3 regions of the Pseudonocardia sp. P-1 genome follow, and region 3 is predicted to be linked to each of the others. Evidence: predicted binding sites of a transcription regulator. Region 3 holds the regulator's gene; each other region holds the start of a gene.

What was found. The regulator LexA, encoded in region 3, represses DNA repair genes until DNA is damaged. The targets are predictions, from matches to a motif close to CGAACACGTGTTCG.
Region 1: AC0GKK_RS00300 (intein-containing Rv2578c family radical SAM protein) is a predicted target of LexA. The motif match lies at 2,826-2,839, and genes of this name have one in related genera.
Region 2: AC0GKK_RS24230 (CoA transferase subunit A) is a predicted target of LexA. The motif match lies at 4,727-4,740, and genes of this name have one in related genera.

The regions. Positions count from the first base shown of each region.
Region 1 is NZ_CM176614.1:58,501-65,448, forward strand. Features, by position in the region: gene AC0GKK_RS00285 (citryl-CoA lyase) at 1-305, shown strand, start outside; gene AC0GKK_RS00290 (dioxygenase family protein) at 302-1,171, shown strand; gene AC0GKK_RS00295 (YibE/F family protein) at 1,187-2,293, opposite strand; gene AC0GKK_RS00300 (intein-containing Rv2578c family radical SAM protein) at 2,849-4,849, shown strand; gene aspS (aspartate--tRNA ligase) at 4,908-6,701, shown strand; partial or broken gene AC0GKK_RS00310 (DUF389 domain-containing protein) at 6,702-6,948, shown strand, end outside.
Region 2 is NZ_CM176614.1:4,927,100-4,934,047, reverse strand. Features, by position in the region: gene AC0GKK_RS24255 (LLM class flavin-dependent oxidoreductase) at 1-693, opposite strand, end outside; gene AC0GKK_RS24250 (IclR family transcriptional regulator domain-containing protein) at 761-1,564, opposite strand; gene AC0GKK_RS24245 (lyase family protein) at 1,561-2,712, opposite strand; gene AC0GKK_RS24240 (HAD hydrolase-like protein) at 2,788-3,438, shown strand; gene AC0GKK_RS24235 (MOSC domain-containing protein) at 3,583-4,479, shown strand; gene AC0GKK_RS24230 (CoA transferase subunit A) at 4,784-5,527, shown strand; gene AC0GKK_RS24225 (3-oxoacid CoA-transferase subunit B) at 5,530-6,156, shown strand; gene AC0GKK_RS24220 (cytochrome P450 family protein) at 6,277-6,948, opposite strand, start outside.
Region 3 is NZ_CM176614.1:4,660,372-4,667,319, reverse strand. Features, by position in the region: gene AC0GKK_RS22940 (hypothetical protein) at 283-942, opposite strand; gene AC0GKK_RS22935 (hypothetical protein) at 1,106-1,336, opposite strand; gene lexA (transcriptional repressor LexA) at 1,566-2,324, shown strand; gene AC0GKK_RS22925 (hypothetical protein) at 2,353-3,417, opposite strand; gene hflX (GTPase HflX) at 3,453-4,943, opposite strand; gene dapF (diaminopimelate epimerase) at 4,998-5,867, opposite strand; gene miaA (tRNA (adenosine(37)-N6)-dimethylallyltransferase MiaA) at 5,864-6,808, opposite strand; gene AC0GKK_RS22905 (class III extradiol ring-cleavage dioxygenase family protein) at 6,805-6,948, opposite strand, start outside.

The DNA.
Region 1 (6,948 bases), 860 kb from region 3:
CGCAGGAGGGGCTGACCGGCCCGCACCTGAGCCTGTTCGCCGCGATCGGCCGGGTGCACCCGCAGGTGCTGGGGCGGACGCTGCCGCTCAACGGCGCCGGCGTCTGCGGCGCCGCGCTGGCCGACCTCGGCCTGCCGCTGGAGCTGCTGCGCGGCTTCGCCCTGCTCGCCCGCACCGCGGGCCTGATCGGCCAGCTCGCCGAGGAACTGCGCCATCCCGTCGCCAACGACATCTTCCTGTCCGTGGACCTGCACAACCGGTCCGTCGACCCCGACCCGTACCAGCCCGAGGGAGACCTGCGATGACGCAGCCCACCACCGTCACCGAGGACACGATCACCGACGCCGCCGTCGCGCGCTGGGCGACCGCGCACGACCCGCGCACCGCCGAGCTGATGACCGCCCTGGTGCGCCACCTGCACGACTTCGCCCGCGAGACCCGTCTCACCGAGGACGAGTGGATGGCCGCGGTGCGCTGGCTGACGGCCACCGGGCAGATCTCCGACGACAAGCGCGAGGAGTTCATCCTCGCCTCCGACGTGCTCGGGCTGTCCATGCTCGTCGTCCAGCAGAACCACCGGCTCGACCCGGCCGCCACCCCGGCGACGGTGCTGGGCCCGTTCCACATCGACGGATCCCCGGAGAAGGCCTCCGGCGAGGACATGTCCGACGGGCTGCCCGGCGACCCGCTGTTCGTGCACGGCAGCGTCCGCGCGCTCGACGGCACCCCGGTGACCGGAGCGGTCCTCGACGTCTGGCAGTCCGACGCCGACGGCACCTACGAGGCCCAGCTCGACGTCGACGAGGCCCGGCTGCGCGCGAAGTACACCACCGGCGACGACGGCGGCTACTGCCTGCGCACCATCGCCCCGCTCGGCTACGCCATCCCGATGGACGGCCCCGTCGGCGACCTCGTCTCGCGCACCGACATCAGCCCGATGCGGCCCGCGCACATCCACTTCCTGCTGGCCGTGCCCGGCTACGAGCCGCTGATCACCCACCTGTTCCGGGAGGGCACCGAGTTCCTCGACTCCGACGTCGTGTTCGGGGTCAGGCGCGAGCTCGTCGTCGACTTCACCCGCCGCGAGCCCGGCCCGACGCCGGACGGTGGGCACAGCGAGGTGCCCTGGTACGAGGCCCGCTACGACTTCGTGCTCCAGCCCGCCGGGTAGGTCGCCGGACCGGACTCAGCGCCGGCCGACGACGAGTGCGGCCAGCCCGGTCGTCACCGGGACGGCGGCGACCAGCCCGATGCTGCCCACCAGGGTCCGCACGATCTCGGTCGCCACGTCCTGGCTGGTGAGCACCTGGGTCACGCCGCCCGCCGCCACCGTGAACAGCAGCAGCAGCGGGAGCGCGGCGCCGGCGTAGGCCAGCACCAGGGTGTTCACCGCGGACGCGACGTGGTCGCGCCCGATCCGCATCCCGGCCGCGAACAGCTCGCGCACACCCAGCTCGGGGTTCGCCGCGCCCAGCTCCCACACCGCGGAGGCCTGGGTGACGGTGACGTCGTCGAGCGCCCCGAGCGCGCCGATCACCAGTCCGGCCAGCACCAGGCCGCGTGGGTCGATCGGCACCCCGGGGCCGAGCGTGCCGATCAGGGTGGCGGTGGTGTCGTCGAGCCCGGTGAGCCGCGAGGTGACGGTGAACAGGTAGCCCAGCACCCCGATCAGGGCGAGCGAGGCCAGCGTGCCGAGCACCGCGCAGGAGGTCCGCGCGGTGAACCCGTGGGTCAGGTACAGCACCACGAACATGATCAGGCAGGCGCCGGTGACGGCGACCGCGAGCGGGGAGCCGCCGGACAGGATCGCCGGCAGCACGAACCACAGGAGGATCCCGAAGCTCAGCGCCAGGCTGACCAGTGCCGCGAACCCGCGCAGCCGCCCGAGCACCACGACGGCCAGCGCGAACGCCGCCGCCAGCCACCCCAGCGGAGCGCCGCGCTGGAAGTCCACGAGCTGGTAGGAGCCCGCGTCGTCGGGGTTCGCGCCCGACCAGGACAGCGTGACCGGGTCGCCCACCGCGAACCGCGGCGTCGACGGCTCGTTCGGCACCAGCTGCACCAGGTCCCGCCCGGCGCGCGGCCCGTCGGACAGCGCGACCGTCACCCCGGTGCAGCGACGGTCCCCGGCGCCGGGGGAGCAGTCCGCGACCTGCACCGCGGTGACGGTCCCGTGCACCTGCTGGGTGGGTGGGATCTCCGGGACCGGGGTCGCACCCGGCCACAGCAGGGCCACCCCGGCGAGCGTCGCGAGCACGCACGGCACGAGCAGCGCGACCAGCAGTCTGCGCACCCGTCTCCCGGCCGGGGACGCGGCGCCGTGCCCGTGCCCGTGTCCGTGCTCGTGTCCCGGGGTGTGTCCCGGCCGGTGTCCCCGGCCGGCTGCGGACGGGGCCGCCGGGCCGGGTGTGGCGCCGAGGTCGGCCTGGCCGGGGCAGTCGCCCCAGCCGCCCGGGTGCCCGGGTGGGGGATGGGACCGGTCTCGTCACCGTCGGCGGGGTCCGCCGCCGCGCCGCGCGCCGGTGCGGGCCCGGGGCGGTCCTCCACGGGGGCCGGACGCCGCGGGGCCGGAGCGTGGCGGGCCCGGTGCCGCGCCGGTTCGCCACCCGGGAGCCGGTGCCCGCCCGAGGTGCCCGGGGGCCGGTCCTCGGCGCGCCGCCGCCCACCCGTCCGCGGGGCGGCGGGCCGCCCGCCGTCGGGGGCGGACGGGTCGCGCGGGACGGGCGGGGGCGGGGGCACGTCCGCATCCTTGCAAACGATCTTCGACCTGCGGGGTGCCGTTCGCCCGGACGCGACCGCCCGGCGACGACCGGTTGTCCGACGTTCGAACTTGTGTTCGACTGACTCGGTGCGATGGGACGGACAGCAGGTCGGGGCGGACGGTGTCGGGAGCGCGACGGCGCTGCCGGGGATGCGGGGGTTGCTGCGCTCGGTGCGCACGCCGGGGTTCGCGGACACGGTGTTCCACGAGGTCGAGGCGCGCTCGGTGCTGAACCGGGTGCCGTCGTCGTCACCGGTGCCGTTCGGCTGGACGGTCAACCCCTACCGCGGCTGCTCGCACGCGTGCACCTACTGCCTCGTCCCGGAGACCCCGGTACTCACCGCCGACGGCCGGTCGCGGCCGATCGGGGAGCTGCGCCCGGGCGACGAGGTGGTCGGCACCGTCACCGACGGCGGCGGTCGGCGCCGCTTCGTCCGCACCCCGGTGCTCGCGCGCTGGTCGACGCGGCGCCGCGCCCAGGAGGTGACCCTCGACGACGGCACGCGGCTCGTCACCTCCGCCGAGCACCGCTTCCTCACCACCTCCGGCTGGGCGCACGTGCGACCGGGGCGCTGCCGGGCCTCGGCGGACCGGCCGCACCTGAGCCCGGGGACGGCGCTGGTCGGGCCCGGTGCGGCCGCGGTCCCGGGCGGGGCCCGGCCCGACGGATACGCCGAGGGCTGGCTGTGCGGGCTGGTCCGGGCCGACGCGGTGCGCGGCCGGGTGCGGGCCGAGCCGTTCCCGACCGGCTGGGTCGAGCTGGAGGCGCTGGCCCGCGCCCACCACCTGCTGACCGCACGGCCGACGCCCGTGGCCGCCGGGATGATCGCGGCGCCCGCCCCGTCGCCGGCCGCCTGGCCGCAGCGGCCCGCCCGCGGCTGGACGGCCGGGTTCGTCGGCGGGATCGTCGACGCCTGCGGTGAGGTCTCCGCCGGGGTGCTGCGGATCGTGCCCGGCGACGAGGAGCTCACCCGGGCCTGTGTCGACGCGCTGCGCCGGCTCGGGTTCCGCGTGGCCTCCGAGCCGTCGGCCCGGCCCGGGGTGCGGGCGCTGCGGGTGCTGGGCGGGGTCGCCGAGCAGCTGCGGCTGGTCGCGGTGACCGACCCGGCCGTGGCCCGGGTGCGCGACGTCGGCGGCGCCCGCGTCGAGGAGCCGCCGGGGGGAGCGCCGCGGGTCGTGGCGGTCCGCGACACCGGCACCCTCCGCCCGATGGTCGACATCACCACCGGCACGGGGGACTTCGTCGCCGCCGGGGTGGTCAGCCACAACTGCTTCGCCCGCAACACCCACACCTACCTCGACCTCGACGCGGGCGCGGACTTCGACTCCCAGATCGTGGTCAAGGTGAACGTGGCACGGGTGCTGGAGCGGGAGCTGGCCCGGCCGTCGTGGCGGCGCGAGCACGTCGCGATGGGTACCAACACCGACCCCTACCAGCGGGCGGAGGGCCGCTACCGGCTGATGCCCGGGGTGATCACCGCGCTGGCCCGCTCCGGCACGCCGTTCTCCATCCTGACCAAGGGCACCGTGCTGGGCCGGGACCTGCCGCAGCTCGCGGCCGCGAACGCCGACGTCCGCGTCGGCACCGGGGTGTCGATCGCGCTGCTGGACCGGGAGCTGCAGTCGCACCTGGAGCCGGGCACCCCCGGTCCGCGCGCCCGCCTCGACCTCGTCCGCCGGATCACCGACGCCGGCCTGCCCTGCGGGGTCATGGTGGCCCCGGTGCTGCCGTGGCTGACCGACTCCACCGAGGCCCTCGACGCCCTGCTGGCGGAGATCGCCGCCGCCGGGGCGAGCCGGGCCACGGTGCTCGCGCTGCACCTGCGTCCCGGGGCCCGGGAGTGGTTCCTGGCCTGGCTGGGGCGCACCCACCCCGCGCTGCTGCCGCGCTACGAGCGGCTCTACCGCGGCGGGGCGTACGCCACCCGGGACTACCGCGGGTCCCTGGCCCGGCGGGTCGGCCCGCTGCTGGCCCGGCACGGCCTGGACCGGCCCGAGCCGAACCCGCGCGACCCGGGGTGGACCCGGCAGCCGGTCGCGTCGCCGCGGGCTGCGGAGCCCGGGGACGGGCAGCTGAGCCTGCTGTGAGAACCCGCCGGAAACCTGGTGGCAGGCGGCCCGGGGGATGCCGATAGCCTTGACCGCCGTGATGCGAACCCACCCCGTCGGCACGCTGCGTGCCGAGAACGCCGGCCAGACCGTGACCCTCGCCGGATGGGTGGCCCGCCGCCGCGATCACGGCGGCGTGATCTTCATCGACCTGCGGGACCGCTCCGGATCGGCCCAGGTCGTGTTCCGCGAGGGCGAGATGGCCGAGCGGGCCCACCGGCTGCGCTCCGAGTTCTGCATCCAGGTCGTCGGCGAGGTCGTCCGCCGGCCCGCGGGCAACGAGAACTCCGACCTGCCGACCGGCGACATCGAGGTCACGGTCACCGAGCTGACCGTCCTGTCGGAGTCGGCGCCGCTGCCGTTCCCGATCGACGAGCACACCGGCGTCGGCGAGGAGATCCGGCTCTCCCACCGCTACCTCGACCTGCGTCGTTCCGGGCCCGCCGCGGCGATGAAGCTGCGCAGCGACGTGAACAAGGCCGCCCGCGACGTGCTGGCCGCGGAGGACTTCATCGAGGTCGAGACGCCGACCCTGACCCGGTCCACCCCCGAGGGCGCGCGCGACTTCGTCGTCCCGGCGCGGTTGCGCCCCGGTTCCTGGTACGCGCTGCCGCAGAGCCCGCAGCTGTTCAAGCAGCTGCTCATGGTCGGCGGGCTGGAGCGGTACTACCAGATCGCTCGCTGCTACCGCGACGAGGACTTCCGCGCCGACCGCCAGCCGGAGTTCACCCAGCTCGACATCGAGATGAGCTTCGTCGAGCAGGACGACGTCATCGCACTCGCCGAGAAGGTCCTCACCGCGCTGTGGCGCCTCGTCGGGTACGAGATCGAGACCCCGATCCGCCGGATGCCCTACGCCGAGGCGATGGCCCGCTACGGCTCGGACAAGCCAGACCTGCGCTTCGACATCGAGCTCACCGAGCTCACGTCGTACTTCGCGGGCACCGGGTTCCGGGTCTTCCAGAACCCCTACGTCGGCGCCGTCGTCATGCCGGGCGGGGCGTCGCAGCCCCGCAAGGTGCTCGACGGCTGGCAGGAGTGGGCCAAGCAGCGCGGCTCCCGCGGCCTGGCCTACGTCCTGATCGGTGAGGACGGGCAGGTCGACGAGCGCGGCCCCGTGGTCAAGAACCTGTCCGAGGCCGAGCGGTCCGGCCTGGCCGAGGCCGTCGGCGCGAACCCCGGCGACTGCATCTTCTTCGCCGCCGGCAAGCCCACCGAGGCCCGCGCGCTGCTGGGCGCGGCCCGTGGCGAGATCGCCCGGCGGACCGGTGCGATCGACTCCTCGGCCTGGTCGTTCGTCTGGATCGTCGACGCGCCGCTGTTCGAGTCGGCCGCCGACACCGACGACGTCGCCGTCGGCGGCGGTGCGTGGACCGCGCTGCACCACGCGTTCACCTCCCCGACCCCGGAGTGGATCGACTCCTTCGAGAAGGACCCGGGCAACGCCCTGGCCTACGCCTACGACATCGTCTGCAACGGCAACGAGATCGGCGGCGGCTCGATCCGTATCCACTCGGCCGACGTGCAGAAGCGGGTCTTCGAGATCATGGGCCTGTCCGCGGAGGAGGCCCAGGAGAAGTTCGGCTTCCTGCTCGACGCCTTCTCGTTCGGCCCGCCGCCGCACGGCGGGATCGCGTTCGGCTGGGACCGGATCACCGCGCTGCTCGCCGGCGTCGACTCGATCCGCGAGGTCATCGCGTTCCCGAAGACCGGCGGCGGGTTCGACCCGCTGACCCAGGCACCCGCGCCGATCACCGCGGCCCAGCGCAAGGAGGCGGGCGTGGACGCGAAGCCCGAGCGCGCCCCGGAGAAGCCCGGCCCGGCCGCGTAGGTGCTGCACCTGCGGGTGGTCTGCCCACCCGGGCGGACGGTCGAGGTCCGCAGCGTCCTCGACGCCGAACCCGGGGTGGCCCACCTGGTGGTCCACCCCGGGGTGGCGGTGCACCCGGCCGGTGACCTGGTCGAGGCCGATGTCGCCCGGGAGTGCGCCGACGACCTGCTGGGCCGGCTCGCCGACCTCGGCGTCGACCACGACGGCGGCATCACCCTCGAACAGCTCGACACGGTGCTGTCCGACC
Region 2 (6,948 bases), 270 kb from region 3:
GTCGGCGTAGCGGCCCACGGTCGCCAGCGCCTCGGTCTCGTCGCCGCGCAGCACGGTCAGGGGCTGCCCCTGCGGCGGGCGCGGGGTGATCGACGGTCCGGTCACGGAGAAGAACTCGCCGGTGAAGTCGATGTGGTGGAGCCGGTCGCGGTCGACGAAGCGGCCGGTGGCGGCGTCGCGGATCTCGGCGTCGTCCTCCCAGGAGTCCCACAGCCGGGCGGCGACCTCGATCGCCTCGCCGGCCTCCCGCCAGAGCGAGGCCGCGTCGCGGTCGGCGCGCGCACGGCCGAACAGGTTGGCCTCGGCCTGCGTGCGCGACACGTCGGGCTGCCAGCCGGCCCGCCCGGTGGACACGAAGTCCAGGGTGGCGACGGCCTTGGACAGGTGGAACGGCTCGGTGTGGGTGACCGTCACCGTCGGCACGATCCCGATACCGGGGACGGCGGGCGCGACCCGCGCGGCGACGGCGACGGCGTCGAGGGTGCCGGGCAGTGCGGCCGGGTCGGCCCCGGGCGGCTGCAGCGAGTCGGGCAGCGCGACGAGGTCGAGGCCGCCGCGCGCCGCGGTGCGGGCCAGGTCCAGGTGGTACGGGGCGGTGAACAGCCGGGCCGGGTCGGCGCCGCCGAGCCGCCACGCGCCGGGGTGACGCCCCGCCGCTCCGAGTTCGACCGCCAGGTGCAGACGTCCGCTCACCGTGCCTCCGTCGCTCGTGATCAGCTCCTGGGAGGGCCAACCCACCGCGGGCGCGGTCTGTTCCCGGTCACCCGGCGGCGCGCAGGTCCGCCTCGATCGCGGCGGCGCAGGCGCGCAGCTCGGGCAGGATGTCGGCGCGCAGGCCGTCGGCGTCGTTGCGGGAGGCGTGGGTGGAGACGTTCGCGGCCGCGACGACCCTCCCGGCGCGGTCGTGGACGGGCACCGCGACCGAGCGCAGCCCGGCCTCCAGCTCCTGGTCGACGACGCAGTGCCCGTCGGTGCGGACCCGGTCCAGCTCGGTGCGCAGCTGCCCGGGCGTCGAGACGGTGTGCGCGGTCAGTGCCGCGGGCTCCAGCGCGCCGAGGTAGGAGTCGAGGGTCGCGGGCGGGAGCGCGGCGAGCAGGACGCGGCCCATCGACGTCGCCCAGGCCGGGAAGCGGGTCCCGATGGTGATGGTGACGGTCATGATCCGCGAGGTGGGGACGCGGGCGACGTAGACGACGTCGTAGCCGGTGTGCGGGTCGCCGTCGAGGACCGACACCGACGCGGACTCGCGCACCGTGGCGACCAGGCGCTCCAGGTGCGGGGCCGCGATCTCGGGCAGGCCCATCGCGGACAGGTAGGACCAGCCGAGCTCGAGCACCCGCGGGGTGAGGGTGAACAGCCTGCCGTCGGTGCGGACGTAGCCCTCCTCGGCCAGGGTGAGCAGGAACCGGCGCGCCGCGGCGCGGGTGAGCCCGGTGGCACGGGCGACGTCGGCGAGGGTCTGCTGCGGGCGCTGCGCGTCGAAGGACCGGATGACGGCCAGCCCCCGGGCCAGCGAGCGGACCTGCTCGGTGCGCGGGGCGCCCACGTCCTCCGGGGTGCTCACGCCGGCCGCCCGGCGAGGACGGTGTCGACCAGGTCGGCGGCGTGCCCGGTGCCGTGGCCCTGGGTGCCCGCGGCGAGGTCGAGGTTGCGGGCCATCGCCTCGGGGTGCACCTGCAGCCCCTCCAGGCTCACCCGCAACCGGGCCGCGGCGCCCGCGGTGACCCGCAGCAGCGCGACGAGAGTCTCCCATTCCGCGTGCCAGGCCCCGGCGGCACGCTGGAACTCCTGCTCGGCGCCGGCGAGCAGCGTCGCGACCAGGCCGGGGGCGCGCTTCGCGGCGCCACGGGCGGTGACGGCCGCGGCCGGGTTGCGCTTGTGCGGCATCGACGACGAGTCCCCCGGCGCGGACTCCGACACCTCGCCGAGCTCGGTGGCGGACAGCAGCACGACGTCGCCCGCGGGTTTGGCGCAGGCCCCGGCGGCGACGCCGAGCGCCCCGGCGAGCTCGCCGATACGGCTGCGTTCGGTGTGCCACGGTACGCCCTGCGGGGCGAGGCCGAGCCGCGCGGCCAGCGCGTCGGCGACGGCCGGGCCGAACGGGTGGACGGCCGCGAGGGTGCCCGCGGCGCCGCCGTAGGAGACCGGCAGCGCGGTGAGCACCCGGTCGAGGCCGGTGCGGGCCCGGTCCAGCCCGGTGCACCAGGTGGCGGCGACGAGGCCGAAGGTGGTGGGCAGCGCCTGCTGGCCGAGGGTGCGGGCGGCGCACGGGGTGTCGCGGTGGGTGGCGGCGAGCGCGGCCGCGGCGTCGGCGCAGGCGGTGAGGTCGGCGACGACGCGGTGCCCGGCCCGTCGGGTGAGCAGCATCAGCGCGGTGTCCATGACGTCCTGGCTGGTGGCGCCCGGGTGCACCGCGCGCTCGGCGCCGGGCTGGATCCGCGCCGCGGCCGCCTTGAGCCGCTTGACCAGCGGGATCACCGGGTTGCCGCCCTCGACCGACTCGGCGGCCAGCGCGTGCGGGTCGACGCCCGCGACGGCGGCGACGGCGCGTTCCACCGCGTCGGCGTCGTGCTCGGTGACCGCGCCCTGCTCGGCGGCGACCGCCGACAGCGCCAGTTCGACCTCCAGCAGGGCGGCGATCCACGCGCCGTCGTCGAGCAGACCGTCGACCCGGTCGGTGCCGGACAGCGGCCCGAGCAGTGTGTTCGCCATGCGTACAAGTGTACGACCTGCGACCGTTCAGGGAGAAGGGACGGCCGGGTCTCCCGGGAGGCAGAATGACCCGACGTGCTGACCCACATCCTGCTCGACCTCGACGGCACCCTCGTCGACTCCGCCCCCGGCATCCTCGGCTCGATGCGCCGCGCTATCGACGAGGTGGGCCTGGACGTCCCCGAGTCCGCGCTCGGCACGCACCTGCTCGGCCCGCCGCTCTACCGCAGCCTGCCCCCGATCCTCGGCGACGAGGGCACCGCCGCCGTGCTGCCGGTGTACCGGCGCCTCTACGGCGACGAGGACGGCTGCCTGGACTGCACGCCCTACCCCGGCGTCGCGGAGCTGCTGCGTGCCCTGTCCGCGGCCGGCGTGACGATGGCCCTGGCCACCAGCAAGGGCGAGACCTCGGCCCGCAAGATCCTCGCCCACCACGGCTGGACCGACCTGTTCACCGAGATCGTCGGTGACACCCGCGCCGCGGACCGGCCGACCAAGGGCGCCGTCGTCGCCGAGGCGCTGCGCCGGCTCGGGTCCCCCGCGGGCGCGGACGAGCCGCTGATGGTCGGCGACCGGCTGCACGACGTCGAGGGCGCCGCCGAGCACGGCCTCCGTTGTGCCGGAGCGGGCTGGGGCTACGCCGAGCCGGGCGAGCTGGAGGCCGCGGGCGCCACGACGGTGTACCCCACCGCCGACGAGCTGCGGGCGGCACTGCTCGGCCGCTGAGCTGCGACGTCCGGGTGAACCGGGCGCCGGAGGCCGCGCATCTGCGGCCGTCGACCGGAGGTGCGTCCTCAGCTGAGGACCGCTCCCGCGGGCCCGTCCGTTCGGGCCGTGCACGTCGAACGGACGGGCCGATATACACCGGACATGACGGTCGCCGCGCTCTACCGCTATCCGGTCAAGTCGATGCTCGGGGAGTCCCTGACCCGGGCCACCATCACCGAACGGGGGCTGCTCGGCGACCGCGCCTACGCGGTGCTCGACAACGGGACCGGCATCATCGCCAGCGCCAAGGTGCCCAAGCGCTGGCTGGGACTGTTGAGCTTCTCCGCGCGGTTCGTGGCCGAGCCGGTCGTCGGGGAGCCCACCCCGCCGGTGGAGATCACCTTCCCGGACGGCTCGGTGCTGCGCAGCGACGACGAGGGCCTCGACACCGCGCTCTCCGCGGCGCTGGGCCGCGACGTCTCACTGATCTCGGTCCCGCCGGAGGGGAGCTACTTCGAGGAGCTGTGGCCCGACATCGAGGGCCTCACCCCGCAGCAGCTCGCGCCGCGCAAGCTCATCGAGGACACGACGACCCGGCACGAGGACTCCGGCGAGGTCATCAGCCGGTTCGACATCTCCGCGTTCGGGGCGCCGGGCACGTTCTTCGACCTGTCGTCGCTGCACGTGCTCACCGAGTCGACGCTGGACCGGCTCCGGGAGCTGAACCCGGACGCGACCTTCGACCCGCTCCGCTACCGCCCCAACATCGTGCTGCGCGACGAGGGGACGGGCTTCGTCGAGAACGACTGGCCCGGCAGCACCAGCGCCCTGGGCGACGACGCCCGGATCACGTTCTCCTTCGCCACCATGCGCTGTGTCATGACCACGCTCCCCCAGGGCGACCTGCCCGACGACCCGGACACCCTGCGGACGATCGCGAAGAACAACCGCATCGAGATCCCGCAGGTCGGCGGGGTCTGGGCGTGCGCCGGGGTCTACGCCGAGGTCGCCGCAGGCGGGGAGATCGCCGTCGGGGACCCGCACACCGCCCCCGCCTGACCCACGCCGCGCCCGCCCCGCCGACGGTGCGCCGCGACGGCGGCGGTCGCCGAGATGCAGCTCAGCGGGGTGCGGGGCACCCTCGGGCCCCGCTGAGCTGCATCTCGACACCGTGAGAGGGCACCCCTGCCCCTGGAACGTCACCGGGATGCAACTCGGAGCTCCCGGGTCGGCCTCTCGGATACCCCTGAGCTGCACCTCGGCGCGCGGAGCGTGGGTCCCGACCCGTCGAGTTGTGTTCGCATAGCGAACGCTTGTGCGTCTGTCGTACGCCGCGTACTGTCGTCGGCGACGGAGGTGCGTGATGGACAAGGTGGTGGCATCCGCCGCGGACGCGGTCGCCGACATCGGCGACGGGGCGTCGCTCGCGGTCGGCGGGTTCGGCATGTCCGGGGTTCCGACGGTGCTGATCGCGGCACTGCTGGAGCAGGGCGCGACGGACCTGGAGACGATCTCGAACAACCTGGGCGTCGACGGCTTCGGCCTCGGCACCCTGCTCGCCGCCGGGCGCATCCGGCGGACGATCGGCTCCTACGTCGGCAACAACAAGGAGTTCGCCCGCCAGTACCTGGCCGGTGAGCTGGAGCTGGAGCTGACCCCGCAGGGCACGCTCGCCGAGCGGCTGCGGGCCGGCGGCGCGGGCATCCCGGCGTTCTACACCCCGGCCGGGGTCGGGACGCTGGTCGCCGAGGGCGGGCTGCCCTGGCGCTACGCGTCCGACGGCTCGGTCGCCGTCGAGTCCCCGGCGAAGGAGACCCGCGAGTTCGACGGCGTGACCTACGTCCTCGAGCGCGCCCTCACCCCGGACTTCGCGCTGGTCCACGCCTGGAAGGGCGACCGGCACGGCAACCTGGTGTTCCGGCGCGCGGCGCGCAACTTCAACCCGGACTGCGCCGCAGCCGGGCGGACCACGATCGCCCAGGTCGAGCACCTGGTCGAGCCCGGGGAGATCGACCCCGACGCGGTGCACACCCCCGGTATCCACGTGCACCGCGTGCTGCACGTCCCCGGCGTCGAGAAGCCGGTCGAGTTCAGGACGGTGCGTTGACCATGGCCCTCAACCGTGACGAGATGGCCGCCCGGGTCGCGGCCGAGCTGCCCGACGGCGCGTACGTCAACCTCGGCATCGGCATGCCGACCCTGGTGCCCGGACACATCCCCGAGGGCCGGACGGTCGTCCTGCACTCGGAGAACGGGATCCTCGGCGTCGGCCCCTACCCCACCGACGACGAGGTCGACGCCGACCTCATCAACGCCGGCAAGGAGACCGTCACCGTCGCCGACGGCGCCGCCTTCTTCGGCTCCGCGGAGAGCTTCGGTCAGATCCGGGCCGGGAAGCTCGACGTCGCCGTCCTGGGCGGGATGGAGGTCGCCGCGAACGGCGACCTCGCGAACTGGGCGATCCCCGGCAAGATGATCAAGGGGATGGGCGGGGCGATGGACCTCGTCCACGGCGCGCGCTCGGTGATCGTGATGATGGACCACGTCTCCAAGGACGGGTCCCCCAAGATCGTCGAGCGGTGCTCGCTGCCGATCACCGGCCTGGGCTGCGTCACGAAGATCGTCACCGACCTGGCGGTCATCGACGTGACGCCGGACGGGCTCGAGCTGGTCGAGACCGCGCCCGGCGTCGGCGCCGACGAGGTGCGGGAGAAGACCGGCGCCCCGCTGCGCTGACACCGCCCGCTGCGCTGACACCGCCCGCTGCGCCGTCACCGCCCCGCTGCGCCGACGGCCGCCGCCGGTCCGGCACCGCCCGCCGGGCGCACCCCTCGGTCGCGCCCGGCCGCGGCGCCCTCAGGCGGGCTCGCCCGGTGTGACCGGCAGCCGGGACAGGCCCCGGACCAGCGTCGACTCGCGGTACACGAGCTCGGACGGGTCGACGGCCAGCGCCAGGTCCGGCCGCTGGGCGATGAGCTTGCCGATGGCCACCCGCCCCTCGGTGCGGGCGAGCTGCGCGCCCAGGCAGAAGTGGATGCCGTGGCCGAAGAACACCCCGGACGACGAGTCCCGGGTGATGTCGAGCCGCTCCGGGTCCGCCAGCCACTCCGGGTCCCGGTTCGCCGCGGCGAGGCCGAGCATGACGGTCGACCCGGCCGGGATGGTCACCCCGGAGTACTCGACGTCCTCGCTGGCGAACCGCATCGGGGCGTTGGAGACCGGGGACTCGAAGCGCAGGAACTCCTCCACCGCCGAGGTGATCAGAGACGGGTCGGCCTGCAGCCGGGCGCGCTGCTCGGGGTGGGTCAGCAGGGCGAGCACGCCGTTGCCGATCAGGTTGACCGTGGTCTCGTGCCCGGCGATGAGCAGCAGCGTCGCCATCGCGACGAGCTCCTCGGACGAGAGGCGGTCGCCGTCGGCGTCGCTGACCGCGAGCAGGCCGGACAGCAGGGCGTCGTCGGGCTCGGTGCGCTTGCGTTCGATCAGCTCGGCGAGGTAGCCGTTCAGGCTGCCCATCGCGGCGAACTT
Region 3 (6,948 bases):
TCGCGGGCGGCGCCGTCCGTCGCGCCGGAGGGACCGCGACCGGCGGCCACCCGATGCGGGGACACGCCCTGCGGACGCGCCCGGCGGCACGTCGCCGACTCCTCCGGCGACATCCCGGCGACCATGTCCCGACACCCGCGCGCCACCCCGCGCACGCCGTCACCCGATGCGACGCCGACGCGGCGTCCGTCGCTCCGCACCGTCACCACCTCGGACCGCCCCGCAGCGCACGGCCGTGCGAACCACGGGGTGCGGCGCCGCACTGCGCGGCGCCGGCCGACGTCAGCGCACGGCGCCGACCGACGGCACGGCGGCCGCGGGGGCGTTCCAGCCCGCCGCCGCGTCGCCCAGCAGCCCGAGCGCCACCACCGCGGTCGTCGCGCAGAGCAGGGCCGCGACCCCGGTGAGGAACCGCTCCAGGCGCCCGCGGGCGCGGCTGCGGGCCGGGCGCGGGCGCGCCGGGACCAGGCAGCGCCGGGACGGCGGACGGACGGTGCGCGGTGCCGGCACGGCCACCGACCGAGGACGGGGCGGCGCCGCGGCCGGCGCGGGCCGCGTCAGCGTCGCCGTCGCCCTCGGGGCCGGGTCCGCGGTGGTGCAGCGGGGCGTCAGGACCGCGGGGTTCGGACCGCCGGCGGGACCGGACACCGGGACACCGGACCCGGGGGCGCCGGACACCGGAGCGCGCCGGGAACGGGCGGCGGGATGGCGGGCCACCGACTCGGCCAGTGCGCGCTCGTGCGCCCCGTGGGCGGCCCACCGGTGGGCCGCGCGCGCGGCGGCCGACGAGCCGGCACCGGCCGCACCGGCGAGACCGTCGGCGGCCCGCACCCGCTCCCGGGCGGCGCGCCGGGCGCGCGAGGTGGGGGTGCCGGGCGCCGGGGCGCCGGTCAGGCAGCCGACCGCGCCGTGATCGCGGATCCGCTCGTCGAGCTCTCGCATGGTTCCTCCTGCCGTCGGACCGCCCGTCCCCCGGGCGGTCTCGTCTCCCCCGCTGCCGACCGGCCCTTCCCCGAGCCCGGTCGAACGGGTGTACGAGCGGTGTAGCACCCGGCACCGACAACAACCGCGTTCCCGCAGGTCGTCGCCCGTGCCGGGGACGTTCTCAGCGTGGTGCGCCGACCGCGGGCGGCCCGGCCGGGCCGTGGGTGGCGACCGCGACGTCGGCGAGCACCCCGAGCGCGACGACCGCGGCCGCCGAGGCGAGCAGGACACCCGACGCGGCCACCGCACGGCGCACGACGCCCGGCACCCGGCCGGGCCGCACCCCGTCGGTCGTGGCGCACCCCGGGACCCGCCCGATGACCGTCACGTCCCCGATGACCGCCGCACCCACGATCGCCACCCCCGCTGCCGTTCCCGCTGCCGGTCGCCCCCGCGCGGCCGGACGGCGACGCGGACCGCGTTCGATCGAACCGGTGTTCGATCGAACGCGTGTGCGATGTTGTACCACCGCGGCCCGACGGAATCCACGACACGCCCCGGGCGACTTCGAACGCATGTTTGGCGAACGGGCCCGTGGCGGCTAGGGTCGTCGCCGTAAGTACCCCGAGGAGGCGAATGCGATGGCAGCGGACGACACCGGACACGGTGGTCCCGGCGTGACCGGCACCGCCGCGGACCGGGGATCCGCGAAGGTCCGGGAGTTCCCCGACCCCGCGGCCGACACCCGCGGCCTGACCCCGCGGCAGAAGAAGGTCTTGGCCGTCATCCGGGACTGGGTGGACCGGTACGGCTACCCGCCCAGCGTCCGCGAGATCGGTGACGCGGTGGGCCTCACGTCCACCTCGTCGGTGCACCACCAGCTCCGCACCCTGGAGCGCAAGGGCTTCCTCCGGCGCGACCCGAACCGCACCCGCGCGGTCGACGTCCGCAGCCCGGAGCAGATCGCCGGTACCGACGGGACGGACTCCGACACCGACACCGCCGACCTGCGTTCCGCGCGGCCGGCGCCGGCGTTCGTGCCGCTCATCGGCGACATCGCCGCCGGTGGCCCGATCCTGGCCGAGCAGGCCGTGCAGGACGTGTTCCCGCTGCCGCGCGAGATCGTCGGCGAGGGCACGCTGTTCCTGCTCAACGTCAAGGGTGACTCGATGGTCGACGCCGCGATCACCGACGGCGACTGGGTCGTCGTGCGCCAGCAGCCGGTGGCCGAGCAGGGCGAGGTCGTGGCCGCGATGATCGACGGCGAGGCGACCGTGAAGACGTTCCGCCGCAAGGACGGGCACATCTGGCTGATGCCCGCGAACGACGCCTACGACCCGATCCCGGGTGACGACGCGTCGATCCTGGGCCGCGTCGTGGCGGTCCTGCGCCGCCTCTGACCTCCTCGGACGGCGCCCGCTCCCGCGATCAGCGGGACCGGCGGCGCCGTCCGTGCAGGGACATCGCGACGGCGCCGGCGGCCAGCAGAGCCCCGAGCGCCGCGGCCCCGCCCGCGGCAGGCAGCCACGACGGGTACGTGCGGTACTCGGGCACCGCGGCGGGCTGAGGCACGACCGGTGCCTGCGGAACGGTCGCCGCGGACACCGCGCCCGGGACGACCGTGACCGCTGCCGCGGTCAGGCCCCGCGCCTCGCTCCCGGAGTGCAGCGCGCCCCGGCCGTCCGGGGCGATCGCCTCACCCTGCGCCTCCCCCGGCAACGGCACCGGCAGCGGTGCCCCGCCCAGGGCCGCGACCAGCGCGTCGACGGTCGCCGGTCCGCCGGCGGGCAGCGGGAACACCCAGGCGTCGGTGTAGGTCCGCAGCACGACGGCGCGCCCGCCGTCGGCCCCGGCCGGCGAGAGCCCGCCGCCGGTGACCGTGCGCGACCCGGCGGCCCCGAGCGGCCCGCCGCCGGTGCCGGACCAGGGCAGCACCACCTGTGCCACCCGGCGCAGCTCCACGGGGTCCCCGCCATCGCGCAGCGGCGCGGCGGGCCGGTACACCCCGGCGGCCCCGGTGGTCTTGTCGACCAGCAGGGGCACGCCGTCGTCGCCGACCAGCAGTGCCTCGACGTCGCGCGGACCGTCGGGGTGGACGAGGTCGTGCACCCGTGGCGGCCCGGCCGGGGGCAGCACGACGAGCCGGACCGACCCGCGCCGCGCCCCGTTGTCGCCGGTGTCGGCGAGCCACAGCTCCCCGCCCGGTCCGAGGCCGAGGTCCTCGACGTCGGTGACCGGGACGTCGGCCTGCCGGGTGCCGGTGACCGCACAGCCGGCCGGGTCCAGGGTGAACGTCCGCGCGGTCCCGCCGCCGTCGACGACGGCGTGGTAGCGCTGCGGGGCCGCGCCGGGCGGGCCCTCGGCGACCAGTCCGGACAGCTCCGCCAGCCGCGGGTCGTCGATCGAGCAGGCCGGGATCGCCCCGGGCGGCGGCGCGGCCGCACCCGTGAGCGCGCCGGTCAGGCAGAGGACCGCGGTCAGGCGGCGGGCCACGGTCCCGGGACCCGGCCGCCCGGCCGGTGGGACGCTCAGTGGCCCGCCGCCGTCGCCGGCAGGTCGGTGCCGGTCCCGGTCGGCAGGGCCGAGCCCGCCACCGCGAACGGCAGCACCGCGGTGCCCAGCTCGGGCTTCACCCGCGCCCGGATCCGGGTGCCGTCGGCGGTGTGTTCCTCGGCGAGGACCTCGCCGTCGTCGTGCAGCCGCGCGACCAGCGCACCCTCGGTGTAGGGCAGCAGGAGGTCGACCTCGTACTCCGGGCGCGGCAGTCGCTCGGCGATGCGCTCCCGGAGCCGGCTGATCCCGTCTCCGCTGTGCGCGGAGACGAACACCGCGTCCGGCTGGGCGTGCCGCAGCCGGGCCAGCGCGAGGTCACCGGCCGCGTCGGTCTTGTTGATCACGAGCAGCTCGGGCGGCATCGTGTCGCCCGCAGCCTCACCGACCTCGACGAGCACCTGGCGGACCGCGGCGATCTGGTCGTCGGGCAGCGGGTCGGACCCGTCGACGACGTGCACCAGCAGGTCGGCCCGGGCTGCCTCCTCCAGCGTGGAGCGGAACGCCTCGACGAGCTGGTGCGGCAGGTGCCGCACGAACCCGACGGTGTCGGTGAGGGTGTACTCGTGCCCGTCGGGCGTCTGCGCCTTGCGGGTGGTCGGGTCCAGCGTCGCGAACAGCGCGTCCTGCACCAGCACGCCGGCGTCGGTGAGCTGGTTGAGCAGGCTCGACTTGCCCGCGTTGGTGTAGCCGACGATCGCGACCGACGGGATCTCGTTGCGGCGACGGCTGCCGCGCTGGGTCTCGCGGACCTGGCGCATCGCACCGATCTCGCGGCGCAGCTTCGACATGCGCGCGCGGATCCGGCGCCGGTCCAGCTCGATCTTCGTCTCACCGGGGCCACGGCCACCGATACCGACACCGCCCGCGGCGCGGCCACCGACCTGCCGGGACAGCGCCTCACCCCAGCCGCGCAGCCGCGGCAGCAGGTAGGACAGCTGCGCGAGCTCGACCTGGGCCTTGCCGTCCCGGGAACGGGCGTGCTGGGCGAAGATGTCGAGGATCAGCGCGGTCCGGTCGATGACCTTGACCTTGAGCCGCTCCTCCAGCTGGCGGAGCTGGCCGGGTGACAGCTCGCCGTCGCAGATGACGGTGTCGGCGCCGGTGGCGCGGACGGTTCCGAGCAGTTCCTCGACCTTGCCGGAGCCGATGAACGTGGCCGGGTCCGGGCTGGAGCGGCGCTGGACCAGGCCGTCCATCACCTCGGAACCGGCGGTCTCGGCGAGGCGGGCCAGCTCGGTCATCGAGTTCTCGGCCTGCTCGGCCGTGCCCTCGGTCCAGACGCCGACGAGCACGACCCGCTCCAGCTGGAGCTTGCGGTACTCGACCTCGGTGATGTCGGTGAGCTCGGTGGACAGCCCGTGGATCCGGCGCAACGACGTGCGCTCCTCCAGGTCGAGCTCGCCACCCGTCGGAACCGGGTTCGACGCGGAGGGGGTCACGGAGGGGTGCGTGTGGGCATCAGTCATCTCGACCCCATTCTCCCACGTCGCGGGGCCCGTGTCCGCCCGGATTCGCGACGCTCAGGCGGGCGCGTCCCACCACGCCCGGTCCAGCTCCCCGGACGCGAGCAGCACGGCCGGGCCGTGCAGCGTCGTGGGCCCGGTCCGGTCGTCGGTACCCGCCTCCACCGTCACCCGCAGCAGCCCGCCCGGGACGGTGACCTGCACGTCGCCGGCGGAGTGCCCGGCGTGCCGCAGCGCGGCGACGGCGGCGGCGACGGTCCCGGTGCCGCAGGAACGGGTCTCCCCCACGCCGCGCTCGTACACCCGCATCCGGATCCGGCCGCCGTCGGCGGGACCGTCCAGCGGGGTCAGGAACTCGACGTTCACCCCGTTCGGGAACAGCGCCGGGTCGAACGAGGGCGCGCGGGTCAGGTCGAGGGTGTCCGGGTCGGCCGCGGTGACGCAGGCCAGGTGCGGGTTGCCGACGTCGAGGGCGATGCCGTCGACACGCGCGTCGCCGCTGGTGGCGACCGACGCCGGGCCGACGCCGACCGTGCCGAGCCCGACCGAGACCCCGTCCGGCCCGACCGCGGTGTCGAGCACCCCGTTGCGGGTGCCGACCGGCCCGCCGGTGGCCCAGCCGCGCTCGTGCAGGTAGCGGGCGAACACGCGCAGGCCGTTGCCGCACATCTCGGCGAGCGAGCCGTCGGCGTTGCGGTAGTCCATGAACCACTCGACGCCGTCGGCGGGCTCACCGACGCCGGGCTCCCCGGCGAGCTTCGCCCAGCGCACGACCCGCAGCACCCCGTCCGCGCCGAGGCCGCGGCGGCGGTCGCACAGGGCGGCGACGCGCGCCGGGGTGAGGTCGAGCGCGGCGTCCGGGTCGGGCAGCACCACGAAGTCGTTCTGCGTGCCGTGCCCCTTGCTGAACGCGATGCCGCCGGTCATGCCACCAGCCTACGAGCGAGCACCGCGCGCGCCGAGGCCACCAGGTCCGGGTCGGCACCGTCGAGCCAGTGGATGCGGCGGTCGCGGCGGAACCAGGAGCGCTGGCGGCGCACGAACCGCCGGGTCGCCCGGACCGTCTCCTCCCGGACACCGGCGAGGTCGGGGTGGGCGGGGTCGCGGTCGAGGGCCTCGATCACCTGCCGGTAGCCCAGCGCGCGGGACGCCGTGCGGCCCTGCGCCAGCCCGTGGCGGAGCAGGGTGCGGGTCTCGTCGACCAGACCGTCGTCGAGCATCCGGTCCACCCGCAGCGCGACGCGCTCGTCGAGCTCGGCGACGTCGCGGTCCACGCCGAGCAGCACGGCGTCGTAGCGGGGGGTGCCCGCCCCGGGCAGCGTCGCCCGGAACGGCCGGCCGGTCAGCGCGATCACCTCGAGCGCGCGGACGATCCGCCGCCCGTTCGAGGGCAGCACCTGCTCCGCGGCGACCGGGTCGACCGCGGCGAGGCGGGCGTGCAGCGCGCCGGACCCGTCGCGGTCCAGCTCGGCCTCCAGCACGGCGCGCAGCTCCGGGTCGGTGCCGGGGAACTCCAGCTCGTCCAGCACGGCCTGCACGTAGAGACCCGAGCCGCCGACGAGCACCGGGGTGCGTCCGGCGGCGCGCAGCTCCTCGACGACCGCCCGGGCCTCGCGCTGGTAGGCCGCGACCGAGGCGGTCTCGGTGACGTCGAGGACGTCGAGCTGGTGGTGGACGATGCCGCGCCGCTCGTGCGGGGCGAGCTTCGCGGTGCCGACGTCCAGGCCGCGGTAGAGCTGCATCGCGTCGGCGTTGACGACCTCCCCGCCCAGCGCCAGTGCCAGCTCCAGCCCGAGGTCGGACTTGCCGGTCGCGGTCGGCCCGACCACGACCACGAGCGGCGGTGCCGTCGACGGAGGCGCGTTCACGCCGGTTCCCACAGCGCCACGTGGTAGGCGACGCCGTAGGGCATCGAGGTGTGCCGGTGCGCCGCCGTCCAGGCCCGCCCGCGCGCGGCACCCGCGAGGACCTGCCAGGGCGCGCGGCCGGACGCCCAGAGTGCGGCGGC